2 linked regions of the Prosthecobacter sp. genome follow. Each later gene encodes a partner of the first gene's protein in a complex. Links are inferred from orthologs where the notes say so. Each region holds a gene or a part of one and is shown on either strand. Other genes may lie near its edges.

Region 1 (4,482 bases):
CCGGCGAGCTGCACGCCACGTAGATAGGCGCGGCGCTTCACTTCGAGCAGGAAGGCTTCATCGACCTCGGGCGGAAAGAAGTAGCTCGTCACCTCGGCACCGGGAACACCGTTGTCGCCGCACCAATCGACGAAATCAAGAATGCTCCATGCGTTGCGGTCGCCCTTGGGCTTTTGCTCCTTGTCACGCATCCACTGGAAGTACTCGCGGAAGCTGTACGCGGCCACACCGAGCTGCATGCGGCTTTTGCCGGGACGCTTGATCGGCTCAATGGCAGGCAGGGTGGAAACGCTGAGAGCGCCGAGGCTGGTGGAAAGAAAATGACGACGAGTGATCATGGTGGATGAAAGAACGGGTTGGAATGACAGGATTAACAGAACTCCCAGCCCATGAACAAGCTTTCTCTTTTCACCGCCGCCCTCTTTTTCACCACCATCGCTCACGCCGAGCCTGCCAAAGTCCGCCTCTGGCCCGATGGCGCACCGGGTGCGAAAGGGAATGAGGACAAAGACCAGCCCTTCGTCTATGTCTGGCCTGCGGCGAAGGAGAAAGCGAATGGTGCGGCCTTTGTCGTGTGTCCTGGTGGCGGTTACGGTGGCCTGGCAGCCGATCATGAAGGCGTGCAGGTGGCGAAGTGGTTCAATGGCCTCGGTGTGTCCGCGTTCGTGCTGCATTATCGCCTTGGCAGTCAGGGTTACCACTTTCCAACACAGCTCATCGACGTGCAGCGTGCCATTCGCCATGTGCGGGCAAATGCGCAGCAGTACGGCATTGATCCGCAGCGCATCGGCATCATCGGTTTCTCCGCTGGGGGGCATCTCACCTCCATGGCGGCCACGATGTTCGATGAAAAGCCCGCTGGCATGACGAACGATGCCGTGGATCAAGTCAGCGCCCGTCCCGATGTCGCCGCGCCGACATATCCCGTGATCTCGATGATCGAGGGCTACGGCCACAAAGGCTCGCGCAAAAACTTGCTTGGCCCGAATGACACCGACGAACTCGCCAAGCACGTCAGCACTGAAACCCGCGTCACTGCCAACACCCCGCCGATTTTCATCTTCCAGACAGATGAAGACACCGCCGTGCCCGCCGAAAACGCTGTGAACTTCTACCTCGCCTGTCGCAAGAACAAAATCCCCGCCGAACTGCACATCTACCGTCCTGGTCCGCACGGTGTCGGCCTGTTTCTCGGCGATCCCGTCATCGGCAGTTGGAGCGGCCATCTGCGCGACTGGCTTCGCAATCAAGGTTTCCTCAAACCCGCCAAACGCACGGCGATCGACGGTAAAGTCACCGTGAACGGCAAACCCGTGAGCTGGGGCAGCGTGATCTTCACGCCCGAAGATTCCTCGGCACCCGTCGCCTGCGCTCGCGTGATGGGTGGCAAGTTCAAGCTCGATGAAAAAACCGGTCCCGTGCTAGGCAAAGTGAAACTCACCGTCAGCTACAGCGCCGCCGATATCCCCGGTCTCGAAACGGCCGATGGAACGGTGACTACGAAGGAACAGAAGCCCGGCGCAGGCGATTGGAACCTCGAAGTCGGCGAAAACGCGAAGAACCTGGAACTCCAGGTCTCGCGTTAACAGCCTTCGATAAAGCCAGTGATCAACCCTCGAACTTCTTGATCAGCAGCGCGGCGTTGTGGCCGCCGAAGCCGAAGGAGTTGCTCAGCACGGCGTTCACTTTCGCGGGACGTGCGGTGTTCGGCACGACGTCCACGTCCACTTCTGGATCGAGATTTTCGACATTGATCGTGGGTGGGACGATCTGGTCCTGGATGGCGTAGATGGAGGCGACGAGTTCGACACCACCGGCAGCACCGAGCAAGTGACCGGTCATCGACTTGGTGCCGGAGACGAGCAGGCCGTTGCCGCTCTTGGCGTAATCACCAAACACGCGCTTGATGGCACGCAGTTCGCACAAATCGCCGACCGGGGTCGAGGTGGCATGCGCGTTGATGTATTGCACGTCCGTCGTGTTCAGCTTGGCGTGGCGCAGGGCCATTTCCATGCACTTGGCAGCGCCGAGGCCTTCGGGATGCGGCGAGGTGAGGTGGTAGGCGTCCGCCGTGGTGCCGTAACCGGCCAGTTCGGCGTAAATCGTCGCGCCGCGCCTCCTGGCGTGCTCCAGCTCTTCGATCACGACGACGCCAGCGCCCTCGCCCATCACGAAACCGTCGCGGTCTTTGTCCCACGGACGGGAGGCACGCTCAGGCTCGTCATTACGCAAACTGAGAGCCTTCATGTTGGCAAATCCGGCCAGACCACAGGGCCGGATGGAGGCCTCGGCACCGCCGCAGATCATGGCGTCAGCATCGCCGAACTTAATCATGCGCCAGGCTTCACCGATGTTGTTGTTCGAGGTCGCGCAGGCGGTGACGATGGCCATGTTCGGGCCCATGAAGCCGTATTCCGCCGCGATCATGCCGCTGGCGATGTTCGAGATCATCATCGGGATGATGAACGGCGACACGCGGGAGGGTGATTTCGTCAGCAAGATCTCATACTGAGTCTCAAGGGTGCCAAGACCACCGATGCCGCTGCCGACCATGACGCCCACCCGATGTGGATCGAGGCTGTCGGGATTCAAACCAGCGTCCTTCGCGGCCATTTTCGAGGCCGCCATGGCGAACTGGAAGTAGCGGTCGGCACGGCGTGCGTCCTTGTGGTTGTTGAAGAACTTGGTGGGATCAAAGTCCACCACTTCGCCCGCGATCTTGCAGTCGTATTTTTCGGTGTCCATCGACTGGATGCGACGGATGCCGCTCTTGCCGGCGAGGAGGCTCTTCCAGAACTCTTCCTTGGTGTTGCCGTTCGGGGAGACGACTCCCATGCCGGTGATGACGACGCGACGCTCGTTCATTGTATGTGAATTGGTGGGTTGATTTGAAAGTTGAGAGAACACGGTTTGCACGGTGGGGCAAGGGGAAATCATGACCTCTGCGATGCTGTGCGCTTGAGAGTGGGGCGATTCTGGTGTCTGGCTATGAATGTGATACGCCCGCACCTCATTTTGGCGCTCCTTGTTTTACCGACGCTCACGGTTCTCGCGGCACCGGAGGCGGCGGTGATTCCGCCGGTGTTTCGCGACTGGATCGCTGCGCAAAAGGACAGCGGCAGCATCAAGGTGACCTTCCAGCAGACGCGCACCACGCCCGCACTCAAAGAACCCGTGAGCGCCAGCGGCCGCTTCTGGCGCATGGCCGACGGTCGTTTCCGTTGGGAGCTGGGATCACCTGCCACGACCATTCTCGTCTTCGACAAGGAAACGGTACGCCTCAAAGAGAATGCGTCCGCACCCTGGCAGACCTTGAAGCCGGATGACAGCCGCGTGCGCATGTGGATGAAATTTCTCAGCGGCCGCGAGATGGACGCCGAATCGCTCACGAAGAACTTCACACTCAAGATCACGCAGCAGGAGAAGACCTTCGTCACCGTCGCCATGATTCCGCGGCCGCTGCTCATCAAGAAATACCTCACCCAGCTCGACATGCAGATCGAACCCGGCGGCAAGCGTCTCCTCGGTTTTCGCATCGTGCAGGGCGATGGCTCCACGCTGCTGATGAACTTTGGTCCGCCGGAGAAAGCAGGAGCGGAAGTGGAGAATCTGTTTCGAGCTCAAGCTCAATAATCCCGGTTCAGCAGGTAATCCGAGAGCTGACGCAACCGTGTTGAGGCATCACCAAATACATCCAGGGCATGATGCGAAGCCTCGGTGAGGCGATGCGCTTCAACTCGAGAAGCCTCCAGACCCATCAGCGCCGGATAAGTGCTTTTTTCGGCCGCGATGTCCTTCCCGGCGCTCTTGCCAAGTTTTTCACTCGTCTGCGTCACATCGAGGATGTCGTCGATGATTTGAAAGGCCAGGCCCGTCGCCATGCCGAAATCATGCAGCGCCTGCATCTGTGTCGCGCTCGCGTTGGCGCTCATGGCACCGAGTTTCACACTGGTGGTGAGCAGCGCGGCCGTTTTGCCTTCATGAATGAAGCGCAGATCCTCCAGTGGCAGTTTTTTGCCCTCGCCTTCCAAATCCGCCACCTGTCCGCCCACGAGATGGAGACTGCCTGCGGTGCGAGCGAGTTCGAGCACCATCGACGCCGTGGTATGATTCGAAGTGGCGGGCGTTTTCGTCACCAGTTCAAACGCCAGCGCTTGCAGCGCATCTCCCGCGAGCAGCGCCATCGCCTCGCCATAGACCTTGTGGCAGGTCGGCACGCCACGGCGCATGTCATCGTCGTCCATGCAGGGCAGATCATCATGAATCAGCGAGTAGGTGTGCAGACACTCCGTCGCGCAGGCGTTGAAGATCGCATCATCCACCGAACCGCCACACGCTTCCGCCGCCGCAAGGCACAGGATTGGCCGCAGACGTTTGCCGCCGGCGAAAACACTGTGCCGCATCGCCTTGTGGAGCGTCACCGGCCGCGTTTCCGCGCTCGGGATGAAACGTTCGAGCGCCGCATCCACGAACTGGCAGCGC
Region 2 (2,907 bases), on another replicon or contig:
TGAGCTTTCTCTTTTCACACACTGCCGCAGCCGCTACAATCCGCTCAGAATATCATGCGACGCGCGATCTATCCCGGCAGCTTTGACCCTATCACCAACGGCCACCTCGACGTGTTGCAGCGTGCGGCGGGCATTTTTGACAATCTCATCATCGCCGTGGCCCGGGACAATACGAAGCAGAGCCTCTTCAGTGTGGAGGAACGCGTCGAGCTCATCCGCTCCGCCACCGCCGAGATCAATGGCATCGAGGTCATGCCGTTCGAGGGCCTGCTGGTGAATTTTGCCCGCAAACACAAGGCCATCGCCCTCGTGCGCGGCCTTCGCGCGGTATCCGACTTCGAATTCGAGTTCCAACTCGCCCTCATGAATCGTAAATTGGAACCGAACCTCGAAACCCTGTTCCTCATGCCCCGCGAAGAGTACACCTATATCAGCAGCCGTTTGGTGAAAGAAATCTGCCGTCTGGGTGGCCACATTGATCAGTTCGTTCCTCCAAACGTGGCGCTGGCGTTGCGGTCCAAGCTTCAATAACCCCCCTTTCCCATGCACCGCCCCTTTCAAATCGACCTGCGCTCCATCCCCGAGGGAGGCAAAGACATCTCCGGCCAGGAACCGCCCGCCTTCTTCGCCTTGGACGAAAAAGACCCCGTTCAGCCCATTTCCCCGCTGAAGTATGAGCTCCATCTGGAGCGCGACGGCAGCGATCTCCTCGTCAGCGGCCGGCTGGAGGCCACCTTCAGCCTCGAATGCGGCGGCTGCCTGGAACGCTTCGAGTTCCGGGTGGAACTGGCCGATTACGCCTCCGAAATCGAGATTGCGAAGGATGGTACGATCAACTTGACGGATACCATCCGGGAAGATACTCTCCTGGCCCTTCCGAGCTACCCACGCTGTGAGGACGGCAATGTCCGGCCTCGTCAGTGTCCCGCCGAAGGCAGGTTTGAACCCGCGCTGGAAACAGCCGAAGAAGAACCTCAAAGTGCGGGCCCGGGTGTGTGGGAAGCCTTAAACAAGTTGAACTAGACCAGACCCCCCACCCGACAACTCTCATGGCCAATCCGAAGCGCAGACAATCCAAGAGCCGCCAACGCATGCGTCAAGGCGCAAACCGCTGGAAGGCGCCCACCCTTAAGAGCTGCCCCGAATGCGGCACCACCGTCCCCGGCCACGTCGCCTGCCCTTCCTGCGGCTACTACCGCGGCCGTCAGGTGATCAGCAAGGTCGCCGGCGAAAGCTGATCCCCTCCCCTTTCTTTTTTTCATCAACCCCGCTGCGTCTCACGACGCGGCGGGGTTTTTGTTTTGCCCGCAAACATCACAGCCAACAAAAAAGCCAGATGGACGACCATCTGGCTTCCTCGAAATGGGTTGATGCGCGAGGTTACTCGGCGTTTTCTTCGACGTAGCGGACGACGTCGCCAACGGACTGGAGTTTTTCAGCTTCTTCATCCGGCACGTCGATGCCGAACTCGTCCTCGAAGGCCATCACCAGCTCGACGGTGTCGAGGGAGTCGGCGCCGAGATCTTCGATGAACTTGGCTTCGGGGGTGACCTGCTCGGGGTTCACGCCGAGCTGTTCAACGATGATGTCTCTGACTTTTTCTGTGATGTTTTCTGCCATAGATAGGGGGTGGTGAGATGGGGCGGAGCTTTAGCGGCTGCCTTTGCTTTGGCAAGGGGAAAATCCGGCCTTTTTCAAACGATGCAAAACAACGTCATGGCTGAAGTTCCTCTGGTGTGGATTCACCACTGCCGGGTTCGCTGATCTTTTCGATCAACTCGCCGCTGAAATGGCCGAGCAGACGTTCCAGAATCTTGTCGGCGCCACCAAACTTCAGGTCATCGATCACGGCACGTTTTTCGACCGTGCCATTCGTGCGATACCACGCATAGGCGAGGCCCTTGTGCTCCCACTTGCGTTTATCGACACGAAAGACCTGCGTGTAGGGAATGGTGACGCCCTCGGGTGTCACCCAATGGTCCGCCTCGCCACGCAGCACCTTGCCGCGATTGAGCAGCACGACGATGCCCACGATCAGCGCTCCGGCGAAGCAGCCGTAGGCAAACCAGAACTGCTCGGCGATCTCGCGGTCGCTGTAGAGCTTCGGATCTTCCTCCCAGCCGTTCTGTGCCGCATAGCTCACCCATCTCGGCGGCTCTCCGTCCGTGCCGGTGGGCAGGCCCTTGGCCTTCGCATCAGCGATCCACTGTTCCAGACGGCCTTCTTTTTTGGCCGTGTCAAAGGAGGGCAGGAACTCGGTGGTGAACCACTCCTTCTTCTTCGCCATGGCGACCGCCTTGGGATACCCGCTCACACCATCGTAGAGGAACACGAGCCCAAAAACGAGCAGCAGCCCGGCGAGCATGCCCATGCGACGGAAATACCAGCGCGTGACACGGCACACGATGGATGCCGATGCATCAACAGCGGCGGCTGGCGGAGGAACGGGGGAGGCGGACGGGGTGGATTCCATTGGAGTGGATTCAATCGCAGGCGGGTGGGGAAGCAACACGGGATTTTGTGTGACAAAGTCCACGCGGTTTTGCAACGTGTCCACGCTTCCCATGTGCGGATTGGTGCGTATGAAAGGGAAAGACCATCCAAACTCATGATCATCGACCCTCTCTACCTCCTCCTCTTCCTCGGCACGATGGCGCTGTCACTCTTCGCCTCCTGGCGTGTGAAGGGCGCCTACGCGCGCTATTCGCAGGTGCCGGCCAGTTCCGGCATGTCAGGGGCGCAAATCGCGCAGCGCATTCTCGACCTCAATGGCATCCACGACGTGACCATCCATTCCACCCATGGTTTGTTGAGTGACCATTATGACCCGACCAACAAGCGTTTGGTGCTCTGCGAGGAGAACTATCACGGCACCAACGTCGCCGCGCTCGGCGTGGCGGCGCATGA

The links.
Region 2: the proteins of fabF (region 1) and acpP are in contact, whole or in part, in a solved structure (PDB 6OKG), measured with the Escherichia coli proteins. The link is inferred for Prosthecobacter sp. from one-to-one orthologs.

Annotation. Positions count from the first base shown.
Region 1 is NZ_JAXMIH010000005.1:385,127-389,608, forward strand. Bases 738-3,653 are described here. They hold fabF (beta-ketoacyl-ACP synthase II), read right to left. Parts: upstream 2,866-3,653; coding sequence 1,609-2,865; downstream 738-1,608. Other genes in these bases: U1A53_RS02595 (alpha/beta hydrolase), read left to right, coding at 738-1,586; U1A53_RS02605 (outer membrane lipoprotein carrier protein LolA), read left to right, coding at 2,989-3,633; U1A53_RS02610 (farnesyl diphosphate synthase), read right to left, coding at 3,627-3,653. Outside these bases: U1A53_RS02590 (sugar phosphate isomerase/epimerase family protein), read right to left, coding at 1-338; more of U1A53_RS02595, read left to right, coding at 390-737; more of U1A53_RS02610, read right to left, coding at 3,654-4,482. UniProt on the Escherichia coli protein: Involved in the type II fatty acid elongation cycle. Catalyzes the elongation of a wide range of acyl-ACP by the addition of two carbons from malonyl-ACP to an acyl acceptor.
Region 2 is NZ_JAXMIH010000001.1:57,347-60,253, forward strand. It holds acpP (acyl carrier protein), read right to left. Parts: upstream 1,621-2,907; coding sequence 1,381-1,620; downstream 1-1,380. Other genes in the region: acpS (holo-ACP synthase), read left to right, coding at 1-3; coaD (pantetheine-phosphate adenylyltransferase), read left to right, coding at 55-531; U1A53_RS00295 (DUF177 domain-containing protein), read left to right, coding at 544-1,023; rpmF (50S ribosomal protein L32), read left to right, coding at 1,050-1,238; U1A53_RS00310 (hypothetical protein), read right to left, coding at 1,715-2,473. UniProt on the Escherichia coli protein: Carrier of the growing fatty acid chain in fatty acid biosynthesis.